Regions from separate parts of the Nonomuraea sp. NPDC049129 genome, predicted to be linked through region 2. Evidence: riboswitches for the same ligand, from Rfam matches in the RefSeq annotation. Region 2 holds a riboswitch; each other region holds the start of a gene.
What was found. Region 2 has a riboswitch for cyclic di-AMP ahead of AB0B64_RS36210 (hypothetical protein). Riboswitches for the same ligand answer to the same signal wherever they lie in the genome.
Positions count from the first base shown of each region.

Region 1 (5,767 bases), on a different contig from region 2:
CACGCGAGCTGGCGCTGGGCCTTTTATGTGAACGTGCCGATCGGCCTGGTGCTGATCGCGATCATCGTGCTGCGCCTGCCGCGCCGGCCGGGACATGGCGGCGGGCGGCCCGACTACCTGGGAATCGGGGTCTTCACAGTTGGCATTAGCTCGCTGCTCATCGGCCTGACCGAGAAGGGGCTCGACGGCCACACCTGGACCAGCGTGCCGGTGATCGGGCCGATCGCGCTGGCTCTGGTGTCGCTCGTGGTGTTCGTGGTGGTGGAGATGCGGGCCGAGGCGCCCATCATGCCCCTGCACCTGTTTCGGAACCGTACGTACACGCTGGTCAACGTGACCTCCTTCTTCACCGCCTTCTGCATGTTCGCCGGCGTGGTGTTCCTGCCGCGCTACTTCCAGGAGGCGCTCGGCGCCAGCGCCACCGAGTCGGGGCTGCGGATCTACCCGCTGACCCTGGCCATGGTGGTGGGCAGCATGGTCGTGGGCGCGCTGATCAGCCGGACGCGCGTCTACAAGCCGTGGCTGGTGGCGGCGCCGTTCCTGCTGGTCGTGGGCACGCTGTTGTGCGCCGGTCTGACGCTGGACACGCCGCCCTGGGTGCTCGTCGGGTGGATGGCGCTGATCGGCCTCGGCATGGGCCCGATGCTCTCCGGCCTGACCGTGGCCGTGTCGAACTCGGTGCCGCCCCAGTACATGGGTACGGCCTCGGCCAACCTGACGTTCTTCCGCCAGATCGGCGGCTCGGTCGCCCTGGCCCTGGCCGGCACCGCCTACACCTCCGTCATCGCCACCGAGGCGCCGCTGCACGGACTGGCCGCCGCGCACGCCTCGGCCGCGGCCCTGGTCATCCCCTCGCTGGGGGTCGCGGGCGCCCTCGTGGCGCTGGTCGCCCTGATCGCCATGCCCGGTGTGCGGATCGACCGGGAAACCCCACAGCCCAAGGTCGAGGCCAGTTTCGCGTCCTGAGCGCCGTCATGCGAAGCTGTCCTTGTCCCCAACACCAGGAGGTCCTCATGGCGGAAACACCGGAGCCGGAAGTCGACGAAACTCCCGAGGACGAGATGAAGCGCAAGTTCCGCGAGGCGCTGGAGCGCAAGCGTAACCAGCATGCTGACTCGAGCGCGGGTGGCAGGGGCAACGACCCTTCCAAGATTCACGGCGCTCACGGGCCCGCCGCCAGCAAGCGTTCTTTCAGGCGGAAGAGCGGCGGTTGACCTGAGCTTTTCTGGGGGTACGGCATGCCGTACCCCCCTTTTTTCTTGACCCTCTAGGTAGATCTTCGCCCGTTTCATGGGCTTATGTTTGCCTTTGTCCGGTTCGGTACCTATAGTTCATGGAGTTACCAGCCGGTGACTTTGGGGCTTCAACAGGGGAGTACCAACCGGCAGGCGCCGAATCCCGCTCGCGGGAACCGGGGAACCAACGTTCCTTAGGGGTGAATCCGACCTCGGTCGGTAGGGCATCTCCACGTCCGAACCCGTCAGCTAACCCGGTAGGCGAGATGGAGAGGACACCTACCGCATGCGTAACCCCCGCGTCGTGCCGCCAGCCCGCGTGTTGTCGTCCGCAGACTGACCGGCGCCTTCCCCCCGCTCTTCCACGCTCCGCGTAGCGACCGTTTGGCGTCTTGCCCGGCTACGCCCACCTTTCACGAGCGCGATCCCCTTTTCCCGTATAAAGGACTTCACTGCTTCATGTCTGTTCGCTCTGCTATGCTCACCGCCGCCCTCGTAGGCGCGATCTCCATCAGCGCAGGCACCGCCGCACACGCCGACACCGGCAACGACAAGAAGGTCCTGCTCAAGGGCAAGACCACCGCGTCCTACTTCTGGGACGACTCCTCCGGCCGCGCCGGGGACACCGGGCTGCCGGCCAGCGGCAAGCCCATGCAGAAGGGGCTCGCCGCCAGCCCGAGCTGGCCGCTCATGACCGAGGGTTACGTCGTCTACAAGGGCAAGAAGATGCCCTTCTTCGTCGGCGACCGCGGTCCGGGCGTGCCGTCCTCCAGCGGCGTCATGCTCGACCTCGACGCCAAGACTTTCGCCGCCCTGACCGGTGGCCGCTTCAACTCCAGCACGCTGGGCGTGGACGGCAACGGTGGCGCGGGCCACATCAAGATCGACTACGTCATCACCAAGTGGGGTAGCGGTCCGGGCAAGAAGAACTACCCGCAGCCCTTCTCGACCGGTGCGTACGCCGTCGTGGACCGCAACCCCGCCAAGCCCCCGAAGATCGTGGCCGAGGGCGACAAGCCCGCCGCGGTCAAGCCCGCTCCCGCCAAGGCCGTGCCGGTGGCCGCCAAGAAGGCCGACAAGGCTGAGGAGAAGGTCGCTGACAAGAAGGTCGTCGAATCGAACGCCATCGGTGGCGCCGCCGCGGCGGTCGCGCTGGCGATGTTCGGCGGTGGCGTGACGGTCGGCCGCGACCGGATCCGCAAGCTCGTCCGGCGCTGACAACCGTCAGGTCCGAAGACGGTTTTGCTGACGGCCGTCAGGTCCGGAGCCGACGGCCTTGATGGTCGTCGGTTTCGGAGCCGGCGGTCTTTGCGTCGCGGGAAACAGAATGTCATTCTGACCTCGTGACCACGCTTGCAGCCGCGAACGGCATCGAGATCGCGTACGAGACCTTCGGCTCACCCGGCGGACGTCCCCTGCTCCTCATCATGGGGCTCGGCGCCCAGCTCATCCACTGGGACGACGAGCTCTGCGAGCTCCTGGCGGAGCAGGGCCATCACGTTGTCAGATTCGACAACCGTGACTCCGGACTCTCCACACACCTGCACGACGAGGGCGTTCCCACACTGGGGACGTCCTCTTCGTATCTGCTGGATGACATGGCCGACGACGCGGCCGGGCTGATGGACGTCCTCGGCTGGCCCGCCGCCCACGTCGTGGGCGCCTCGATGGGCGGCATGATCGCCCAGACGCTCGCCATCCGGCACCCCGAGCGGGTCCTGACCCTTACCTCGATCATGTCGACGCCCGGCCCGGACGTGGCCCCGCCCACGCCGGAGGCCAGCGCGGTGCTGCTCGCCGCGCCCCCGACTGATCGGGACGCCGTGCTCGCCCAGTCCTTGAGGACCTGGGCGGTGATCGGCTCGCCCGGCTTCGACATGGACCGGGAACGCATCCTCCGGCTGTCCGGCCAGGCGTACGACCGGTGCTTCGACCCGCCGGGCACGACCCGGCAGCTGGCCGCGATCATGGCCTCCGGCGACCGCACGGAGCAGCTCGGCACGCTGGGGATCCCCGCCCTGGTCATCCACGGCGAGGCCGACCGGCTCGTCCCGGTCGCCGCCGGCCACGCCACGGCGGCGGCGATTCCAGGCGCCACGCTGCTGACGTTCCCCGGCATGGGCCACGACCTGCCCCGGCCGCTCTGGCCGGACATCGTCGGCGCCATCACCAAGCTCACCACGAGCTGACGCACCAGGAATCAGGCCGGTCAGGGATCAGGCTGTTCAGGGACCAGGCTGTTCAGGGATCGGTGGAGGTCGGTGGCTCGTGTCCGCCGCGCCCGGACGCGAGCCACCGGATCTCTCAGACCTCCAGCTTCTCCTCGATCCCGCGGAGCTGGTGCCGGGCCAGGGCCAGGTTGGCCCGCGCCCGGTCCAGGGCGAGATAGAGGAAGAGCCCCTTGCCGCCGCGGCCGGTGATCGGCCGGATGATGTGGTACTGGCCGCCGAGCGTGATCAGGATGTCCTCGATGGAGTCCTTGAGCCCCAGCGAGTCCATCGTGCGCAGCTTGGCCTTGACCACCTCCGTGTTCCCCGCCGCGGCGACCTGGAGATCCAGGTCCTTGGAGCCGCCGAGCGCCCCCAGCGCCATGCCGCTGCCGTGATCGACGATCACCGCGCCGAGCGAGCCGTCGATCGTCATCATCTCCTTGAGAGAGACGTCCATGCTGGCCATGCCTTCCTCCGTTCAAGCTCAGTGAATCCGTGCTGAGATGGCGGCCACGCTGGCCGCCGTCTTGCGCCCCTCCAGCCGGAGCAGCCCGAGATTGGTGCCGGGCTCAGCCAGGACTGCGAGGACGATGGTGGGGCCCGCCGCGTAGAAGGCGGCGAAGCCGGCGGTGCCGGAGATGAGCGTCTCCTCCAGTACGCCCTGGCCGGTCATGATCGTCATTCGCCTGCTCAGCGCGAGCAGCGCCGCGGACAGCGCGGCGACCTGCTCGCCACTGTCGTCGGCGTTGTCGCAGGCGATGCTCATGCCGTCAACCGTGCAGGCGACGCTCCCGCTGATGTCCGGAGTGCGCTCGCGCAGGAGAACCATCTCCCTGAGCACCTCTTCACGCAGCTCCACCGGTGGCCTCCTTTGCGGGCGGGGGAACCTCATGTCAGCTCCTCCAGCGCCTTCTTCAGGCGCATCAGCAGGGCCAGGTCCGTGGGGTCCGCCGTGACCGGCGGGCCGAGCGGCAGGCCCGGGGTGCGGGGATCGTGCGGCGGCCGTTGGCCGGCGGCCACGCGCCCCCGCTGCGGCAGCGCCCCCTGCCCGTCTCCGGCGGTCTTCGCCCTGTGCTCACCGGTCTTCGTCGCGCTCTCTTCCGGGGCGCGCGTGGTGGTGGTCGGCTCCACGGGCGGTGCCAGCAGCCCGGCCGCCGCCATCCTCCGTACGGCCAGCAGCACCGAATAGCCGGACCTGCCGATCCGCTTGGCCAGGTCGAGCGGTGTCGCCTCGGCCCCGGCCCCGGTGAGGACCTCCCACTGGACCGAGTCCAGAGTCACCCCGCTGCCCGGCAGCCACTGCGCCGGCCGTACCGGAGCCGTGTCCAGCTGCGCGGACGGCCAGATCTGCGCGAGATAGGCGCGGCGGCGCGCGCACTCCCGCAGCAGGCCCGCCACGTCGAAGAACCACTGCCCGCCCAGCCAGTGCTGCTCGCCCGGCCGGAATTTCGGCCGCGACCCGCCGGCCGGCAGCAGGAAGAACGCGGCGTCCAGGACGGCCCCGAGCACGCAGTACTGCAGCTCGCCCAGCGTGACGGGCCCCTCCTCCAGCAGGCGCGCGCAGCCCCCGTCGGCCTGCAGCCTGCGCAGCGCCGTCTCCGGCAGCCGCCCGCGCGCCGCCAGCAGCCGCTCGACGCCGGGGGTCTGGGCGCACTCCATGTACGTGACCCGGCCCTCGCTGAGGAAGATCGTCCCGGCCCGGCCCACGCGGAGGGCGCCCGTGGCCCGTTCACGGGCTAGACCGGTCAGAAGCGTGTCCAGCGGTGCCATGGCTCAGGTGAGCAATTGGCGGGAGATGTTCAGCAGGCGGTATCGCGCCAGGGCGAGATTCGACCGTTCCAGGTCGAGGCGCAGGTAAATGACGAGCGGCCCCTCGAATACCGTTTCGAGGAATCTCAGTAAATGATGGCCTTTGTCGGTAGTGACCAGCATGTCGTCGATCCGGACAGTTTCGCCGGGGCAGGAGCGGGCCAGGCCGTCCATGGTCGCGCGCAGTGTCTCGGTCAGGGCGGCGGCGGAGCTCTCGGCGTCCACGCCCTGCGGCGGTCCGCTGATGGCCACGGCCATGCCGCTCGTCTGGTCCACCAGCATCGCGTCCAACGCCCCTGGTATCGCCATGACCTCGGTCAGGCAGTCATCCAGTCCCAGCACGTGACCCTCCCACGCCGTCATGAGGACTGGGACAGCGTAGGAGCGGCGGATGACGGCCGGGTGATCGGATAAAGCGAGATATGTATGAGGTTAAAGATGTCTACGGCCAAGGTGGAGAAAAACCTAACCGCGACGGAGATTTCCTGATTAGGGGTATTGCTTGCGACATTT
Region 1 is NZ_JBEZDU010000005.1:179,709-185,475, reverse strand. Features, by position in the region: gene AB0B64_RS16765 (MDR family MFS transporter) at 1-966, shown strand, start outside; gene AB0B64_RS16760 (DUF5302 domain-containing protein) at 1,014-1,214, shown strand; cyclic di-AMP (ydaO/yuaA leader) riboswitch at 1,380-1,514, shown strand; gene AB0B64_RS16755 (hypothetical protein) at 1,695-2,453, shown strand; gene AB0B64_RS16750 (alpha/beta hydrolase) at 2,579-3,424, shown strand; gene AB0B64_RS16745 (hypothetical protein) at 3,540-3,911, opposite strand; gene AB0B64_RS16740 (roadblock/LC7 domain-containing protein) at 3,930-4,304, opposite strand; gene AB0B64_RS16735 (hypothetical protein) at 4,334-5,215, opposite strand; gene AB0B64_RS16730 (roadblock/LC7 domain-containing protein) at 5,219-5,596, opposite strand.
Region 1: it holds a riboswitch for cyclic di-AMP, as region 2 does, so the genes downstream of both, AB0B64_RS16755 (hypothetical protein) here and AB0B64_RS36210 (hypothetical protein) in region 2, are expected to answer to the same signal.

Region 2 (5,767 bases):
GGGCGCTGGGGCGCATGACCGGGGAGGACGAGCGGTGGCGGCTGCCCGCCTACGCGCGCTACGAGCGGGAGGCCGATCCGCTGCGGACCGCCGATGTGGCCGTACGCGCGGACCATCCCGGACGAATGGCCATCCTGATTGAGGACGGGCGGTAACCGGCGCAGACTGAGGTCATGAGCTCCAGCATTCCCAGTCGCTGGTACAACGTCGTGCCCGATCTGCCGGCGCCGCCGCCTCCGCCGCTGCATCCGGGCGCGCCGACTGGAGAAGGCGCTCGGCACGCCCGCGCGGATCTACTACAAGTACGAGGGCGTCTCCCCCGCCGGGTCGCACAAGCCGAACACCGCCGTCCCCCAGGCGTACTACAACGCCCGCGAAGGCGTACGGCTGCTCACCACGGAGACCGGAGCGGGACAGTGGGGGTCGGCGCTGGCGTTCGCGTGTGCGCAGTTCGATCTGGAGTGCCAGATCTGGATGGTCCGCGCCTCCTACGACCAGAAGCCTATCGGCGCTCGCTCATGCAGGTGTACGGCGCGACGGTGTACCCCAGCCCCTCGACCGTGACCGGGGCGGGCAGCAAGGTGCTGGCCGACGACCCCGGCTCGCCCGGCAGCCTCGGCATCGCGATCAGCGAGGCGGTCGAGGTGGCCGGCGCGAACCCGGACGCCCGTTACGCGCTCGGCTCGGTACTGAACCACGTGCTCATGCACCAGACCGTCATCGGCGAGGAGGCGCTGGCCCAGCTGGCGGAGATGCCGGACCTGATCATCGGCTGCACCGGAGGCGGCTCGAACTTCGCCGGGCTCACCTTCCCCTTCCTGCGCGAGAAGCTGGCCGGGAATCTCGACGTCACGCTGCGCGCCGTCGAGCCCGAGGCGTGCCCGTCGTTCACGCGGGGCGTCTACGCCTACGACTTCGGCGACGCGGCGGGCTTCACTCCGCTGCTCAAGATGCACACGCTCGGCCACGGGTTCGTGCCCGACCCGATCCACGCGGGCGGGCTGCGTTACCACGGCATGTCGCCGTTGCTGTCGCACATGTACGAGCTGGGCCTGTTCGAGGCGGTCACCAAGTCACAGACCGAGTGCTTCGAGGCTGGTGTGCGCTTCGCCCGTACCGAGGGCATCGTCCCGGCGCCCGAGCCGACGCACGCGCTGGCCGAGACCATCGCCGAGGCGCTGCGGTGCAGGGAGAGCGGTGAGGAGAAGGTGATCCTGACCGCGCTGTGCGGGCACGGCCACTTCGATCTGGCCGCCTATGACCGCTACCTGTCGGGGCGCATGGAGGACTACCCGCTCCCGCAGGAGCGCATCGACGAGGCCCTGCACGGTCTCCCGAGCTGAGCCGTCGCACCGGCCGGGGTGAAGGAGCTCACCGCGGCCGGCCGGCCGTCAGTTCGCGTTCGGGCGCTTGCCGTGGTTGGCCTTCTTCTTCTTGCGCGCCTTGGTCTTGCGAGATCGCTTCGCCATGGATACCTCCAGTGATCGGTCCGCTTCCCAACGTCTCGCGCTGTGGTCTACCGCACAACCCGTACGACCTAACATTCCCCAACAAAGCCGTGTCATAATTTGGTGGAATCTGTTGGAAGGAGCGGGGGCGTGCTCGCACAGCAGCGCCAGCAGGCGATTCTCGAACGCGTGCGCAGCAGCGGCGGCGTTCGGGTGGCCGACCTCGTTCGCGAGCTCGGCGTCTCCGACATGACGGTCCGCCGCGACCTCGAGGTGCTCGCCGAGCGCGGGCTGCTGGAGAAGGTGCACGGCGGCGCGACCGCGCTGGGTCCCGGCTCGACCGAGGAGCCGGGCTTCACCGCCAAGTCCGCCCGCCAGCAGCAGGAGAAGGAGGCCATCGCGCGCCGCGCCGCCCAGTTCGTCCGGCCCGGCACCGCGGTCGCCCTGTCAGCCGGGACCACCACCTGGGCCCTGGCCCACCACCTCATCTCGGTGCCCGAGCTCACGGTCATCACCAATTCGATCCCGGTGGCCGACGTCTTCCACCGCAACCCGCGCGCCGACCGCACGGTCGTGCTGACCGGCGGCGTACGCACGCCGTCCGACGCCCTCGTCGGCCCGGTCGCGGTGGCCGCGATCCGGCGGCTGCACGTGGACACGCTGTTCCTCGGCGTGCACGGGATGAGCGTGCGGGCCGGGTTCACCACGCCCAACCTGCTGGAGTCGGAGACCGACAGGGAGCTGGTGCACGCGGCGCACCGGCTGGTCATCCCGGCCGACCACACCAAGTGGAACACGGTCGGCATCAGCACGATCGCCGATCTGACCGAGGCAGACGCGGTCATCAGCGACTCGGGACTACCTGAGGAAGCACGCATGGAGCTGGGCGAACGCGCCGGCGAACTGATCATCGCGGAGGACTCGCAGTGAAACGCACCATCACCCACCTGGCCGACGGCCGAGAGCTGATCTACTTCGACCGGCGCGACGACGCCGACCGGAGCGCGATCGACCGGCGGGCGCTCGATCCCAGGCCGATGGCGTCGGAGCTGCGCTACGACCCGCTCACCGAGGAGTGGATCGCGATGGCGGGGCACCGCCAGACGCGTACGTTCCTGCCTCCGGCCAATGAGTGCCCGCTGTGCCCGTCGTCCGAGACGAGGGCTTCGGAGATCCCGGCGTACGACTATGACGTGGCGGTGTTCGAGAACCGCTTCCCCTCGTTTTCCGGAAATTTCGGGACTTACGGGGATGTCGGGGGGTTGAGTGAGGTCCGGCCGGGGGTGGGGCGGTGTGAGGTGGTGTGCTTCACCTCTGAGCATTCGTCGTCGTTCTCGCGGCTCTCCGACGAGCAGGTGGGCCTGGTCATGGAGGCGTGGGCCGACCGTACGGCCGAGCTGTCCGCGATCGAGGGCGTCGAGCAGGTGTTCTGCTTCGAGAACCGGGGCGAGGAGATCGGCATCACGCTGCCGCACCCGCACGGGCAGATCTACGCCTACCCGTACGTGACCCCGCGGACCAAACTCCAGCTCGGCGCGGCCGCCCGGCACCGGGGCGGCAACCTCTTCGCCGACGTGCTGGCGGCCGAGCGGGCCGCCGGGGTGCGCGTGGTGGCGGCCAACGAGTTGTGGACGGCGTTCGTGCCGGCCGCCGCCCGCTGGCCGTTCGAGGTGCACGTGTATCCGCACCGGCAGGTGCCGGACCTGGCCGCGCTGTCGGAGGAGGAACGCGCCGCCTTCGCCCCGCTTTACACCTCTGTGCTGCGAGCGCTCGACGGGCTGTTCGGCGTCGCCATGCCGTACATCTCAGCCTGGCACCAGGCGCCGGTGCGGCAGGATCGTGACCTGGCTTATCTGCACCTGGAGCTGTTCAGCATCAGACGGGCGCCCGGGAAGCTCAAGTATCTGGCGGGCTCGGAGTCGGCTATGGGCGCGTTCGTCAACGATGTCCTGCCGGAGGAAGCCGCACGCATGCTTAAATCACAGGTAGATCTCTAATTGGTTGCCGCTTGGAGTCGCATGACCTTGGTTTTACCACTAATATCCCTTTTCAGCGCCGACCGAAACGGTCGGTGCTGGCCTAATCCCGGGTGCGTGGCCCGGGAGCCGGGGACCCATCGCGTCTTGGGGTGAATCCACTCAGGTGGTAAGGCGGCATCTCCCTGCCCGAACCCGTCAGCTAACCCGGCCGGCATAGGGAGAGGAAACCCTTCGTGGCGGCTGCGTCCCCCTCGAGTCTCGCCATCGCTCTCATCACCACCGCTTCCATGGCCTTCGGCGCCTTCACGGCCACGCCCGCCGCTGCCGCCCCCAAGCCCAGCGAGGCCCAGCTCCGCGCGGAGCTGAAGCAGCTGGACAAGAAGGTCGACAAGCTCATCGAGACCTACAACCTCAAGCGCGTCGAACTCGCCAAGGCCAAACAGGATTCGGAAACGACCAAGAAACGGCTGGCCACGGCGGAGGCCCAGCTCATCACCGCCCAGAAACGCGTCACCGAACTCGCGCGCCTGCAGTACCAGAACGGCACCGGCGCGCTGCCGAACCTCACCCTCCCGACCGATGCCTCCAGCGCGGCGTTGCTGGACCACCTCGCGGCCGAGCAACAGGCGGTCGTGCAGGGCGTGGCCACCGCTCGGGACGAGAAGAAGGCGGCCGCGGACCAGGCGGCCGCCCTCGAGGCGAAGATCCGCGAGGACGCCGCCAATGTCGCCAAGCAACGCGACGACGCGCAGGGCGTCATCAAGGACATCCAGAAGAAGCTGAAAGGCCTCATCCCGTTCGGCCCCGGCCGCCGCTCGGACGGCAGCTGGGCGCCCGAACTGCCCTCAGGCACCGACAACATCACCGCCCGGATGCGGGTGATCCGCGGGCTGATCCAGAAGGACTTCGCGCTGCCGTACGAGGTGGGCTGCTTCCGCTCGGGCGGCGGCGGCGAGCACCCGCTGGGGCGCGCGTGCGACTTCATGATGAGCACCGGCGGCAGCATGCCCAGCGCGGCCAACCAGGCACTTGGCGACCGCGTGGCGGCCTGGGCGCTGGAGAACAAGGACAAGCTCGGGGTCAAGTACGTGATCTGGAAGCAGCGCATCAACCAGGGCTCGGGGTGGAGCTCGATGTCCGACCGCGGCAGCATCACCCAGAACCACTTCGACCACGTGCACATCTCGATGTTCTAGAGCTGGGCGCCCGGACCGGGGCACGGCGCGGTCAGTGGGTGCCTGGTCTGGGGATGTGGACGCCAGCGGCGCGGAGCTTGGTCTCGACGAGCGCGATCCCATGGGCCGTGGCCGATCCCTGCTCTTCGCCGTAGTGGGCGATCAGGTGGTATCGGGCCGCGGCGTCGGTGCGGGCTTGCAGGCCGGTCACGATCTTCAGGTGTGCGGGGTTGGCGAGGAAGTGGTCGGCAATGGCAGTGGCGAGTTCGGCCAGGCGCGGGTCGTCCGGCTGCCATGCCGTGGCTTCGGTGGCGCGCTTGATCAACGCGACGAAGCGGGGGTGGTCGAGGGCGTGCTCGACATGGGTGAGGAAGTCGTCGAAGCCCTCGGGAACCAGGGCCCTGGCCAGCACCCAGCCCTCCCTGGTGGCCGCCACCTCCTCCGTGGGGAGGCCGAGGCCGGACATCCGCTCCAGCAGCGCCACGGCGCGGTCGGGCAGCAGAGCCCGGTCTCCGTCGGCGAGCCGGTGCAGCATGTCACGGCGCGCGATCAGCTCCTCGATCCGTTCGGTGACCTGCCGCTCGACGTCGGCGAGCGCGGCGGCGAACTGGGCGGCGTCGGCATCGAGCAGGGGCCCGACTTCGGCCAGCGGCACCCCGGCGACGGCCAGCGTCCGGACCTGCACCAGCCGCAACAGCTCGGCCGATCCGTACCTGCGGTAGCCGGAGCTGTCGCGTTCCGGCTCCTTGACCAGGCCGAGCTTGTGGTAGTGGCGCACCGTCTTCATTGTGACGCCGACGAATGCCGCTGCCTGCCCGATCGTGACTCCGTTCATCTGCGCAATCCTGCCTTGTGCTCGAGCTCGGCGACTAGGCAGATCACAGCCGAGCATGTGGACAGGCCACGCCGAGGTCGACGAGCTCGGCGTGGCCCCGTTCGGGTTTCTCCCTGATGCACAACCGGAAGGGGGTGCCTCTGGAGGCGTGCGGGTCACAGGTGTTCAGTCCGACGGCTGAGCCGGATCGGCCTGCTCGCCGCAGAACACCTCGTTGACGAGCCGTTGCTGGGCGTTCTGGACCTTTGTTGCTATGGACAGGTCGGCGTCGTCCACCCAGTTCAGTACGGCGGTCAGGGTCTTGCTGCCGTCGGGCGTGCTGTACATCAG
Region 2 is NZ_JBEZDU010000014.1:23,037-28,803, forward strand. Features, by position in the region: gene AB0B64_RS36185 (uridine kinase) at 1-155, shown strand, start outside; gene AB0B64_RS36190 (pyridoxal-phosphate dependent enzyme) at 292-564, shown strand; gene AB0B64_RS36195 (TrpB-like pyridoxal phosphate-dependent enzyme) at 462-1,343, shown strand; gene AB0B64_RS36200 (DeoR/GlpR family DNA-binding transcription regulator) at 1,599-2,378, shown strand; gene galT (galactose-1-phosphate uridylyltransferase) at 2,375-3,445, shown strand; cyclic di-AMP (ydaO/yuaA leader) riboswitch at 3,515-3,655, shown strand; gene AB0B64_RS36210 (hypothetical protein) at 3,661-4,623, shown strand; gene AB0B64_RS36215 (MerR family transcriptional regulator) at 4,655-5,437, opposite strand; gene AB0B64_RS36220 (serine hydrolase domain-containing protein) at 5,603-5,767, opposite strand, start outside.

Region 3 (5,767 bases), on a different contig from region 2:
GGGCGCCCAGCTGCACAAGGTGGAGCTGGTCAGGCCGCGCTCGGTCATCGCCAAGAACACCGTCGAGGCGCTCCAAGCCGGCATCATCTACGGCTTCGCGGGCCAGGTCGACGGCATCGTGGAGCGGATGACGGCCGAGCTGGCCGACGACCCCGACGAGGTGACCGTGGTGGCCACCGGCGGGCACGCGGCGCTGGTAGTGGGCGAGTCGCGCTCGATCGACGTGCACGAGCCGTGGCTGACGCTCATCGGCCTGCGGCTGATCTACAACCGGAACACGACATGAACAAGCGGCCCCCCGCTCGGGTGAGGGGGCCGCTTGCGTTCGTGGACTGTCGCTACCTGGCCGGTTACTCGGAGTCGCCGGTGTACAGGTCGCTCCAGCTGCCGCAGTTGCGCGGGTAGGAGCCGTGGAGGTCGATCTGGCAGACCTTCACGCGGAGGCTGGAGACGTCGTCGCTGTCGAAGGAGAAGCGCTTGAAGGCCGGGTAGCCGCAGTACTTCTTGGTGTAGACCGTCGACCAGTTGTCGTCGAAGTCGCTGGCCTGGAACTTCACGTACGCGCACTTGCCGCCCTCGTCGTAGCTGCGGTGGTCCAGGTCCCAGAGCTTGCCCTTGACGGTGATCGTGTTCGACTCGTGGTCGTCGTCGTTCCAGTCCACGCTGACCCAGCCGGAGGCCTTGGCCTGGTAGTGCTGCGAGTAAACCGGGCCCCAGGAGTCGGAGTCCGCGGTGCTGGCGCTGGCGGCCGAGGGCAGCGCTAAGGCCAGCGCGCTCGTGGCGGCGACGGCGGCGAGGCCGGTCGCGAGCTTCTTCATCATGATCTCTCCTTGAGCTCCCCCTGGGCCGGCGCCTTGCCGGTTCCCCCCTGAGCTCGATGTGTCATTGGTACGGGAGAGCTCTTGCAGTCACCCTGCAGAGAGGTGACGAGCCCTTGCAGTTCGCCATATCCCCTACTCTTTGATGCTGTGAGCGACGAACTTCCCGAGCAGATGCGCATCCGGAGGGAGAAGCTCGACCGCCTTCGCAGTGAGGGCGTCGATCCTTACCCGGTGACCTTTCCCCGCACGGCGACCAACGCGGAGGTCAGGGAGAAATACCAGGCCCTCGACCCGGACACCGCGACCGGTGACAAGGTCGGCGTCGCGGGCCGCGTCATGCTCAACCGCGTGGGCGGCAAGCTCTGCTTCGCCACACTCCGCGACGGCAGCGGCGACCTGCAGGTGATGATCTCGCTCGACAAGGTCGGCGAGGAGTCGCTGGCGGCCTGGAAGCGCGACGTCGACCTGGGCGACCACGTGGGTGTGGAGGGCGAGGTCATCACCTCCCGCCGCGGCGAGCTGTCGATCCTGGCCGACCGCTGGCAGATCACCGCCAAGTGCCTGCGCCCGCTGCCGGAGAAGCACGTCGGCCTCACCGACCCCGAGGCCCGCGTACGCCAGCGCTACGTCGACCTCATCGTCAACGACGAGGCCCGGGAGATGGCCCGCGTCCGCAGCGCCACGGTGCGCGCGGTGCGCGACTTCTGGCACGAGGAGGGCTACCTCGAGGTCGAGACGCCCATGCTGCAGCCGATCCACGGCGGCGCGGCGGCCCGGCCGTTCAAGACCCACATCAACGCGTACAACATGGAGCTCTACCTTCGCATCGCGATCGAGCTCTACCTGAAGCGGCTCGTGGTCGGCGGCATCGAGAAGGTCTTCGAGATCAACCGCAACTTCCGCAACGAGGGCGCGGACTCCACGCACAACCCCGAGTTCACCATGATCGAGGCGTACGGCACCTACCTCGACTACAACGACATGGCCGACCTGACCCAGCGGATGTACCAGAAGGCCGTCGTGGCCGCTCTGGGCACCTCTGTGGTCGTCCACGACGGCGTCGAGGTGGACCTGGGCATCCCCGAGTGGCCGCGCATCACCCTGTACGGGGCGGTGTCCGAGGCGCTCGGCGAGGAGATCACCACGGAGACCCCGCTGGAGCAGGTCCGGAAACTCGCCGACGGGCGTGAGATCCACTGGGACCCGAAGTGGGGCCAGGGCAAGCTCGTCCAGGAGATCTTCGAGGCCCTCGTCGAGCACACGCTCATCCAGCCGACGTTCGTCATGGACTACCCGCTGGAGACCTCCCCGCTGACCCGCCAGCACCGCGACAACCCGCTGCTGACCGAGAAGTGGGACCTCATCGGGTTCGGCACCGAGCTGGGCACCGCCTACTCCGAGCTCGTCGACCCGGTCGAGCAGCGCCGGCGCCTGGTGGAGCAGTCGCTGCTGGCCGCCGGGGGCGACCCGGAGGCCATGCAGCTGGACGAGGACTTCCTGCAGGCGCTGGAGTACGCCATGCCGCCCACGGGTGGCATGGGGGCCGGGATCGACCGGATGATCATGGCTTTCACCGGCAAGAGCATCCGGGAAACGATCTTGTTCCCGCTGGTCAAGCCGACCCACTGACCCGCCTGCCGCCGAAGAGTGTCGGCCCGGCTCCCACGCCGGGCCGTACCGGCCGCTGTCGGGTTGACAGCGGCCCGATCTCCTGCGGCGAGTAGGAGAACGCGGGCGGCGGCGTTCGCCAGTCCCTTAACGCGGGGAGCGGGCATCTCCCGGCCGCCTGCGCCGAGTGGCTTCTCCCTCTGGCGCATGAACCGTTCATGGTCTTTGGCGGGCGCTGCCGACCCGGCGGCGCGGGGGTACAAAAGACTGCCCTAAGCAGCCACATTTCCGATATTTCGCATATTGAATGCGAAGAATATTCGCGTTTTACGGATTCGGCGCTCAGCAGGTTCGCGGCGCTCTTGGGGAGCGGGCTGGAGCCGTTGTAAGGGCGCCTGTGATCCTTCATCGGGCCCCGAAGTGTGCCGACATATGGCGAGTACTTCACATACAGCCGATCATGTCAATGGCGATGGTCAGAGGGCGGTATCCGCTGGCTTGACGACCTTTCCAGAATGCGTTTACCGTCTGCGAGACGAGCTGCAGCTCTGCTCGGACATAGACGTCTCGAGTTCTGCTGTTGGGGGGAGGGCTCCCGATGTATGTGCTCACTGAGAGCGTCGAGCTTAGCCACGCGGATCTGGCGTTGCTGGCGGAGCTTGCCAAGGGGGTCACGGTTGATCGGGTTGGCAGACGACTGGATATCAGTGGACGCACGGTACGCCGGAGACTTCGGGGTATCTGCGACCGCATCGGCGTCGCCACCGCGATCGAGGCCGTGGCCTGGGCCGCCCGCCGCCAGCTCATCTGACCGTTCGACCGGCCCAGCCGCCCGGGCCCCAGCTGTCAGAGTGCTTGTCGTGGTGTCCGGAGGTCAGTCGGCGATGCGTACGGCGCCCGCGAACGGGCGGCGGGCGATGGACGCGATGCGTACGACGTCGCCGGTCTGCGGCGCGTGGACCATCATGCCGCCGCCGATGTAGATGCCGACGTGGTGCAGGTCACCATAGAAGAAGACCAGGTCGCCGGCGCGCAGCTCCTCCTTGGAGATGTGCCGTCCGGCCGTCCACTGGTCGCCGGTGTAGTGCGGCAGTGAGATGCCCACCCGCTGGTAGGCCGCCATCACGAGGCCGGAGCAGTCGTACGAGGTCGGCCCCTCGGCGCCCCAGACGTACGGCTTGAGCTGCTGCGTGAGCGCCCACCTGGCGGCCGTGGCGGCCTTGCCGGCGCCGATGACCGGCAGGTCGACCCGCGTGGCCCGGGTGCCGGGACGGCCCGCCTCGCCGATCGCCCGCTTGAAGAGACTGCTCTCGACCTTGGCGACGAGCTTGGTGATCTTGTCGCGTTTGGTGCCGAGGCCCTCGACGATCTTCTCGACCTCGTCGATGCGCGTCTTGGCGCTGGCCCTTGCCTGCTCGGCGGCCTGCCTGGCCGTGGTCACCTGGTTGACCTCGAAGCCCTGCTGCTGCTCCAGCGCGTAGGTGGTGGCCGCCCGGTCGAGGAAGCTCTCGGGGTCGTCGGAGGTGCCGAATGCCAGCGCCTGGCCGAAGCCGCCGTTGATGTAGGCGTTCTGGGCCAGCAGCGCGGCCTTGGCGCGCTTCGCGGCCAGATCGGCCTCACTGGTGGACAGCGTCTTCTTGGCCGCCTCAGCCGACTTCTTGGCTGTCTTGAGCTTCTCCCGCTGGCCGTTGAACTCCTCGCTCAGCGTCTCGATCTGGGTGTGGAGCTCCTCGGCCTGCTTGGACAGGTCCTTCAGCGAGGGCTTGGGATCGGCGACGGCGGAGCCGACGGGTACGGCGAAGAGGAGGGTGGCGATGGTCGCCGCGATGACACCCAACCGGGTGGGGATCTTCCGGAGCTCAGAAGGGCGGGCCTGAGCGCCCGCCGGCTTCGTCTCGCGATCGCGGGTCTGCTTCACCAACCAGCTCCTCTCATCGGCGCCTACCGGGTTAGCTGACGGGTTCGGGCCGGAGCAGCCCTACCGAACGACTCGCTCGGATTCACCCCATGGGTGGTGGCGTCGGGATGAGGTCGCCACCGGCGGGTCCCCGGCTCCCCTTACGGGGATTGGGCGCGTCTCCACGCTGGCTCGCGTGGGTGACATCGTCGCTGGACACTAGTGCACTCCGGGTTCGTGCTCAACCAGAACTGCCAAGTCTGTAGAGGTTTCACAACCGAAGGGTCACGAGGTGATCTCGTGCTTGCCGGTGCAGGACAAACTTTATGTCCTTTTTGCACCAAGTTCGTCAAGGCATGGAAGCCTGAGGGCCAAGGGATCCCTCATCGTGCTCGATCAACCACGAGATGTCATGAGATGGGAGAGACGTCAGAGTTACGGGGAGGCCGTAATCGGATCTGTACGCTGGAGACCCATGGAGCAGGTCGCCGAAGTGACAGTCCCGGACACGGAAGTCGTCGTCCGGCGTGCTCGCACGCCGGATGTCAGGACGATCCGTCTCCTGGTCGACACCTACGCGGGCGCCGGGCCCCGGCTTCTGGAGAAGGCCACCGTCACTCTGTACGAGGACGTGCAGGAGTTCTGGATCGCCGAGCGCGGCGGCCAAGTGGTCGGCTGTGGCGCGCTGCACGTGCTTTGGGAGGATCTCGCGGAGATTCGCACGGTGGCCGTTGATCCGGAGTTCCGAGGCTTCGGAATCGGGCACCGGATCGTCTCTTCCTTGATCAAAACGGCCCGGGAACTCGGCCTGCGCCGGGTTTTCTGTCTGACTTTTGAGGTGGATTTTTTCGCGAGGCATGGATTCCGCCCCGTACAGGGCACTCCGGTCTCACCCGAGGTCTATGCGGAGCTGCTGGCCTCGTACGACGAGGGTGTCGCCGAGTTCCTCGACCTCGAACACGTCAAGCCCAACACCCTGGGGAACACCCGCATGCTTCTCCACCTGACATCGGGTGACGCGGACCTTGACTAATGGGAAAGGTGATTGTTGATACCTATGTCGATACGTTGGGCAGCACAGGCATGTGTCCTGACACGTGCCACATGCGCACTCGAAGCGAGGTGACACGGTGAGCACCGGACAGCCGCCGTATCCACAGGACGAATCCGGCGAGAACTCTGCGCCTGGCGGATCTGAATACGGACATCACAACACGGGCCGTCCCTATGGCGAGCCCGACCCGGATGCGACGGTCGTTGGCTACCGGGCGGACGACGCCTACGGTCAGCAACCCAACTATGGGCAGCAGCAGCCGGGCTACGGCCAACAGCCGCAGTACGGTCAGCAGCAGCCGGGCTACGGCCAGCAGCCGCAGCAACCGCAGTACGGACAACAGCCGCAGTACGGTCAGCAGCCCGGCTACGGTCAGCAACCGGACTA
Region 3 is NZ_JBEZDU010000003.1:153,855-159,621, reverse strand. Features, by position in the region: gene AB0B64_RS10155 (type III pantothenate kinase) at 1-286, shown strand, start outside; gene AB0B64_RS10150 (hypothetical protein) at 351-821, opposite strand; gene lysX (bifunctional lysylphosphatidylglycerol synthetase/lysine--tRNA ligase LysX) at 969-2,450, shown strand; gene AB0B64_RS10140 (LuxR C-terminal-related transcriptional regulator) at 3,028-3,240, shown strand; gene AB0B64_RS10135 (C40 family peptidase) at 3,304-4,347, opposite strand; cyclic di-AMP (ydaO/yuaA leader) riboswitch at 4,353-4,513, opposite strand; gene AB0B64_RS10130 (amino-acid N-acetyltransferase) at 4,802-5,359, shown strand; gene AB0B64_RS10125 (hypothetical protein) at 5,382-5,767, opposite strand, start outside.
Region 3: it holds a riboswitch for cyclic di-AMP, as region 2 does, so the genes downstream of both, AB0B64_RS10135 (C40 family peptidase) here and AB0B64_RS36210 (hypothetical protein) in region 2, are expected to answer to the same signal.